Regions from separate parts of the Brevibacillus sp. NRS-1366 genome, predicted to be linked through region 1. Evidence: predicted binding sites of a transcription regulator. Region 1 holds the regulator's gene; each other region holds the start of a gene.
The links. Region 1 encodes LexA, which represses DNA repair genes until DNA is damaged. Its sites were predicted from a motif close to CGAACATATGTTCG; they were not measured.

Region 1 (2,202 bases):
TGCTACCGCTACCCACGCCATCCCAAACCCTCCCTCGAAATAGCTCACGCGGAACAAAAAGACACCCCAGCGTCAAGCAAGGATGTCTGTTGTATTCTTACAGTAATCTTACTGTTTTGGATTATTTTCTTCAAGGTCTTCCACATAACGGATGGAATCCAAATTCGCTTTCAGCGAAAGCTTTACTGCGTCGATGTACTTTTGACGAAGTGCTTTTTGTTCCGATTTTTCCTCTTCGGACAAACCAACCTCGCGAGATTTTTTGGACAATTCATTAATGCGTTTGATTTCTGCGTCAGATACCAAAGCTGGTTCCTCCTACTCTATAGTAATGCCGTTTCATTATACCATATCGTCGGCATCACGCAAGCTATGGAAGGTTACTCTGACACTGGAATAATGAGCGTCTGTCCAGGATAAATGAGAACGCCGTCCAGGTCATTCGCCTTTTTAATCGCTATGATGAGTTCATTCACATCCATTTTGGCTTCCTCTTTGTGGTGAACAGCAATAGACCACAAACTGTCGCCCGAGCGAACTGTCACTTCTTTTCCATGCAGTTCCATCGAATCACCAGAAGCAAACACCAGTTCGGTTAGTAAGTAAAAAAAGAGAGCAAAAGTAGCTAGAAATAAAAGTGCTTGTCCCCTAGTTATGCCGAATCGCCCGCGGTTAACTGTCTGTTCTTCAAAACGGTTATGAATGGTCATCACAGTCATGATTATTCCCTCCTGCAAACATACGTTCCTTTTGTTGTTTTCATCATAAATGAGAACATACGTTCATGTCAACAAAATAATCGAACTTATGTTTGTCGAACGCAAGCTCCCATGGTATAATATAGGAAAATATGTTCGAGAAAACTGAGGTGTCTTATATGTCGAAACTATCCAGCCGGCAACAAGCCATTATTGATTTCATTCGTAAAGAAGTTCGAGACAAGGGCTACCCACCTTCTGTTCGAGAAATCGGCGAAGCTGTGGGACTCGCATCCAGCTCTACCGTACACGGCCACTTGGCCCGTCTAGAGAAAAAAGGTCTCATCCGAAGAGACCCTACCAAACCTCGCGCTATTGAATTACTCTCGGAAGAAGATCGTTTTCAAGATAATTTTGAAGACTCCGTTGTTCGTGTGCCTGTCATTGGAAAAGTAACAGCAGGGCTGCCGATTACAGCGATTGAGGATGTGGAGGAATATTTTCCTTTGCCTGAAAACATCGTGACATCGGACAAGGTGTACATGCTTCGTATTTCCGGAAACAGTATGATTGATGCTGGTATTCTCGACGGCGACTACGTGATTGTCCGTCAGCAGCATGTTGCCAACAACGGTGACATCGTCGTCGCCATGACAGAGGAAGACGAAGCGACCGTCAAACGTTTCTTTAAAGAAAAGAACCACTTCCGTCTCCAGCCTGAAAATGCAACGATGGAGCCGATCATTTTAGACAACGTTTCCATCCTGGGTAAAGTCATTGGCGTATACAGACTGATTCACTAATAAAAAAAGGGCAGCCGAAGCTGTCCTTTTTTTGTCGCCACTATTTTTCACTTATCCAGCTAAAGGGCAATAAAGAACCAAATGATCATGGTTACTTGCAGCACGACCTTGACCACAGCGCTGCCGAGAAAACCGATCAGTGACCCAAATCCTGCTTTTACCGCTTTTTCTATCGGCTGCTTCTGGGCGAGTAATTCTACCAGCACAACAAGCACGAATGGCAGAATCAGCATGCCGAACGGTGGAAACAAGAAGATCCCCAGAAAAATACCCACGGCAGCTGCAACCGAGGACCATTTCGACCCGCCATATTTTTTCACGAAATACATATTTGTCAGCAGATCCGCCCCATACAACAAAATACTGAGTACAGCCATTCCCCACCAGAACGAAGCTGGTAAACCCGCACCTGGTTCCGCGATAACAAAGTGATAGAGCAGAAATCCGCCCCAAAGCAAGATCGTATCCGGCAATACAGGCATAAAAATACCGGCAATGCTCAACGCGAACAAAGCCACTACGATAATCCACAGAAAAATTTCCATTCTCTGCACTCCCCTCTGTTTCATATACGACTAATTACCGATTTCGTTGCACTCTCTTTTCATTCTCGCTACAATAAGTTTTTGAAGACGTAATACTTTGATTTTTGCCCTATCTCATTTATTTGAAACGGAGGGACTCTTTTGAGCGACTGGCTC
Region 2 (2,202 bases), on a different contig from region 1:
GCAACCTGGATCACCAGATGTTCTATATCCCAGTAATCAACTCCGCCTTCAACAGCTCGTCGCTTTAGCGGAGGGAGAAGAATACCAAACTTCCCGGGTTTATCAGCGCTAAGGATCAAGTCTCCTTGGGTAACAGTAATTGCCAAAGAATCTGGTAAGAAATCTTCGATTCCAATAGGCTCAAAAGGGGCAGATACAGAAACGAAAACCTTTTCCCGATCCCAGGGCAGCTCTCCCTTACGGATGCTGATCATGTACTTCTGTGGCACCAGTTTATCTTCATGATAATCATGAAATACACGAATCTTCATCGAATAATCACTCCCTGTCCTTTTTGCATTTTTCGGTCAATCGCGAGACGGAATATCTTCTTAGCATCATCGCACCAGCTGGCTGGATCTGCTTTCTTGTATCGGCTGTGCTCACGTTCGATACATTCCTGTTCCCAAGCACCCGCACTGATTCTTCGCTTTATTTGATCCCATCGTTCATGTGCAGTATCAATTGGGACTCTGAATTCGGAAGCAAGCAAGTAGGGAACATCCCTTTCGTATTCAGGCACAGGGAGGTTCATTATCATATAAGCGGGCATCATAGCGTAAATGGCGAAGTGTTCAGCTTGCTCTTCTTGGAGTTCACGGAATAGATCAGGTAAACCAGATTGATCGCCAGCATGCCCTCGAAGCAAGTGGCCAAACTCATGAAAGAATTGTTTGCGTTGTTCTTCTAGTCCTAGCGTGTTATCAATTACGATACAGCGATACTTACCTTTTTCAAAAGCTAGAGAAGGGGCGTCTTCGTAGCGAAGTTTTATACCTGTTCGTGCAGCAATCAGACTTTCTTGTATATCTTCTGGATGCCAAATTTCAATGGATTGATAAAGTGAGGTAATTTGTTTTTCGAGCTCGGTTGGTTTGTAATAGATCCATTGCAGCATATAGGCCTCCTAAAAAACGGGAATGTATGTTCGTTTTTGAGTTGAAAAGAAAAGCCCGAGTTGGGCTTACTTATTATTTTTCACATGTTACACCGTTGTGAACTCGATCTAGAGTAGATCTTTATTTAGAGAGGTGCTGATCCAGCAGCATTGGCTGCATTGTAGTGTAGTATATCGTTTCACAAGGTACAACTTGTAGTCGTAGGTATTAAATAGTAGAGGTATTTGGTTCTTTTGATAAATATTGGTATACCATATAGAAGAAAAACACGCAACATGGTGTGCTGCGTGTCTTGTTGTCAATCCTTGTTGTTTTCCTCGTCAGCCTCTTGCTCAAGAATGTCTATTAATTTGAGTGCCTGTTTACGTCTTCTTTCATCAAGCTTGTCCCACTTGTGATACAGGATACTTGTGAGTTCGTCGGTATTGTTTTTATTATCGTTATTATCGGATGGGGAAGGTTCGTTTGTCCGTCCCAAAAGATAATCGATCTGCACTCCGAAGAAGTCAGCGATTCTTTCTAAGCGTTCTCGACGAGGCAACCCTTCATCTGAGGATTCTAACCGCCTTATCGTAGATTCAGGTATATCTAAAGAGGCAGCAAGAGCTTCTTGTGTAAGGCCTTTTTTTGTTCTCAGTTCCTTTAATCGCTCTTTAAAACCCATTGATATCACGCTCATTTCTTGCTCCTATTTTACTAGTAATTGCTCATAAAATAAACGTTCAATATTTGAACAATTACATATTGACAGGCTCACTTTATGAGCGTATATTATAAGCGTAAGGTTCATTAAATGAGCGTTTAGGAAAGTGAGGTGAGTCTCGGTGAAAAAGCTTGTTCCGCGCATTAACCTAATTAGTTCCCGCAAAAACATTGGCATGACACAGGATGATTTAGCAATGGAAGCTAAATTATCTCGTGGGATGCTATCAAATATTGAACGAGGATATACCCTTCCGTCCCTACCAGTAGCATATAGAATTTCGAGAGTACTTAAAAAGTCGATGGAGTATCTTTTTTTTGAGGAAGACGCTCAAAAAATGAACATAATAAAGAAATCCAAACCGGTATGAAAGGAGATGACTGCGCTTGAAAAGCAACCTGGCTCCAAGTGATCAAGAATACACCGCTCACCTTGGCCGTTCTGATCCGCAAAACATCATGGTTTATGTAAAAGTTGTGCCACGTGAAGAAATGACCCGGAAGTTGGCTCCTATCATAGCTGATATCTACAGGAGTAATCCTGACAACGATAGGAGTTAAG
Region 3 (2,202 bases), on a different contig from region 1:
CATATCCGTGGAAATTACATGGCCAAGTCTGCATTAGAAGGCGCGATTTGGGATTTGTATGCGAAAGAACAGGGAATACCACTGGCAAAAGCATTAGGTGGAAAAAAAGAGAAGATAGAGGTAGGTATCAGCATCGGAATCCAAGAGTCTGTCGATCAGTTGCTTGGTCTGATCGAAAAATATCTTGAGCAAGGCTATAAACGTATGAAAGTGAAAATTCAGCCTGGCTGGGATGTCGAGGTAATCGCACAGGTAAGAAGACATTTTCCAGATATTCCATTAATGGCTGATGCAAACAGCGCTTATTCTTTGAAAGATATGGACCGTTTAGCTGCCCTAGATGAGTTTAACCTAATGATGATTGAGCAGCCGTTGGCTCACGATGATATTATTGATCATGCGCAGTTGCAGGCGAGATTAAAAACGCCTATTTGTTTGGATGAAAGTATTCATTCCGTAGAGGATGTCCAAAAAGCAATCCGATTGGGAAGTTGCAAAGTCATCAACATTAAAATCGGGCGTGTAGGTGGGCTAACAGAAGCGAAAAAGATCCACGATTTGTGCGAGGCGCATCAAATCCCTGTTTGGTGTGGAGGTATGCTGGAGTCAGGGGTAGGAAGAGCGCACAATGTGGCGATTACATCGTTGCCAAACTTTATTCTTCCCGGAGATACAGCGGCATCCTCTAGATACTGGAAGGAAGACATTATTGATCCAGAAGTAGTGGTAGACAATGGAATAATTACCGTTCCAAATGCGCCAGGGATCGGATATGAACCTAATCGTGAGCGAATTGAAGAAAGAGAGTTGTATAGCAAAATATATAGAGCTGAATAAAAATGGGATGAAAAGCCGATGTTCAGGTCGACTCGACCACAGATGAACTTCGGCTTTTTCATTTCTATTTTTTTATTTTGCAAAACAAATGTCTGTGTGATAAACTTTTGTTTGTAGACGAAGCTGTGAATGCTAGTTAAGAAGAAAGGAGGATGACTGTGGACAAAGAAATGCAGATTCTGCATCATATTCGGCACAATCCGTTTATCAGCCAGCAGGAGTTAGCTGACCTGATTGGCATCTCCCGATCAGCCGTAGCTGGTTATATCGCACAGCTTACCAAGCGCGGAGAGATAAAAGGACGTGCCTATATCTTGCGCGACGAAGGCTTGATCGCTTGCATTGGCGGGGCGAACCTAGACCGTAAAGCGCGCGGGAAGCAGCAAGTGCGTCTGCACTCATCCAATCCCGTTACGATCATGGAGTCGTGCGGCGGGGTGGCACGGAATATTGCTGAAAACCTGGGACGGCTCGGCTGCCATACATCGCTTTTCACCAGTATCGGTGAGGACAAGGAAGGCGAGTGGATTGTGCAGGAGACAAGAGGGCACGGGGTAGATATCTCCCAGGTGTGGCGTCTTCCCACCCAGCGAACAGGCACGTACACGGCATTGTTGGATATCGACGGAGAAATGGTTGTGTCTCTAGCCAACATGGATATTTACGATGCGCTAACGCCAGAGATGTTTGCCGAAAAGTGGTCCCACATCGCGGCAGCCAGCGCTATTTTCCTCGATACCAATGTCCCGGAAGATTGCCTGGCCTACATCATCGAACGATGCCGCGAGGAGAAGATTTCCCTCTTCGTTGACCCGGTCTCTTCTGCAAAAGCAAAAAAGCTGCCACAGCGCTTGGACGGAGTAGAAGCGATATTGCCCAATCGCGAAGAGGCGGAGCTGCTCGCTGGCATGACGATCCGTACGATCGAGGAATGTGCCGAGGCTTGCGCCAAAATCAGGGAGCGAGGCGTCAAACACGTCATCGTCACTATGGGTGAACAAGGGATTTACTATCAGTCACAGGATGTTTCCGAGCATTTGACCCCGTACCCAACAGAGGTAGTAGATGTAACCGGAGCGGGAGATGCTTTTGTCTCTGGTCTTTTGTACGGTGTGGTGAATGGAGAATCGTTCGAGAGAGCCTGCCGCCTCGGATTGGCAGCCTCAGCCCTTACATTGCAAACAGATCAATCAGTATCGCCATTGTTAAAAGCAGATCAATTGGAACTGACAGTCGAACAATACGAAAAGGAGAGATAAGAGATGAAACAATATTTGACCTTTACTGAGGAAGTTCGCCACGCATTGGACAACAATTTGCCGGTAGTTGCCCTGGAGACAACCATTATTTCGCACGGTATGCCAT

Region 2: ACIFQN_RS26745 (ImmA/IrrE family metallo-endopeptidase) is a predicted target of LexA. The motif match lies at 957-970, and genes of this name have one in related genera.
Region 3: ACIFQN_RS13765 (carbohydrate kinase) is a predicted target of LexA. The motif match lies at 938-951, and genes of this name have one in related genera.

What each region holds. Positions count from the first base shown of each region.
Region 1 covers NZ_JBITPN010000022.1:324,510-326,711, forward strand. Annotated here, with positions in the region: gene crcB (fluoride efflux transporter CrcB) at 1-21, opposite strand, end outside; gene ACIFQN_RS18255 (DUF896 domain-containing protein) at 109-306, opposite strand; gene yneA (cell division suppressor protein YneA) at 381-719, opposite strand; gene lexA (transcriptional repressor LexA) at 878-1,501, shown strand; gene ACIFQN_RS18270 (DUF456 domain-containing protein) at 1,561-2,046, opposite strand; gene ACIFQN_RS18275 (DUF4269 domain-containing protein) at 2,188-2,202, shown strand, end outside.
Region 2 covers NZ_JBITPN010000041.1:79,735-81,936, reverse strand. Annotated here, with positions in the region: gene ACIFQN_RS26750 (hypothetical protein) at 1-311, opposite strand, end outside; gene ACIFQN_RS26745 (ImmA/IrrE family metallo-endopeptidase) at 308-937, opposite strand; gene ACIFQN_RS26740 (helix-turn-helix domain-containing protein) at 1,237-1,617, opposite strand; gene ACIFQN_RS26735 (helix-turn-helix transcriptional regulator) at 1,763-2,011, shown strand; gene ACIFQN_RS26730 (hypothetical protein) at 2,028-2,201, shown strand.
Region 3 covers NZ_JBITPN010000020.1:25,525-27,726, forward strand. Annotated here, with positions in the region: gene menC (o-succinylbenzoate synthase) at 1-837, shown strand, start outside; gene ACIFQN_RS13765 (carbohydrate kinase) at 996-2,096, shown strand; gene ACIFQN_RS13770 (pseudouridine-5'-phosphate glycosidase) at 2,100-2,202, shown strand, end outside.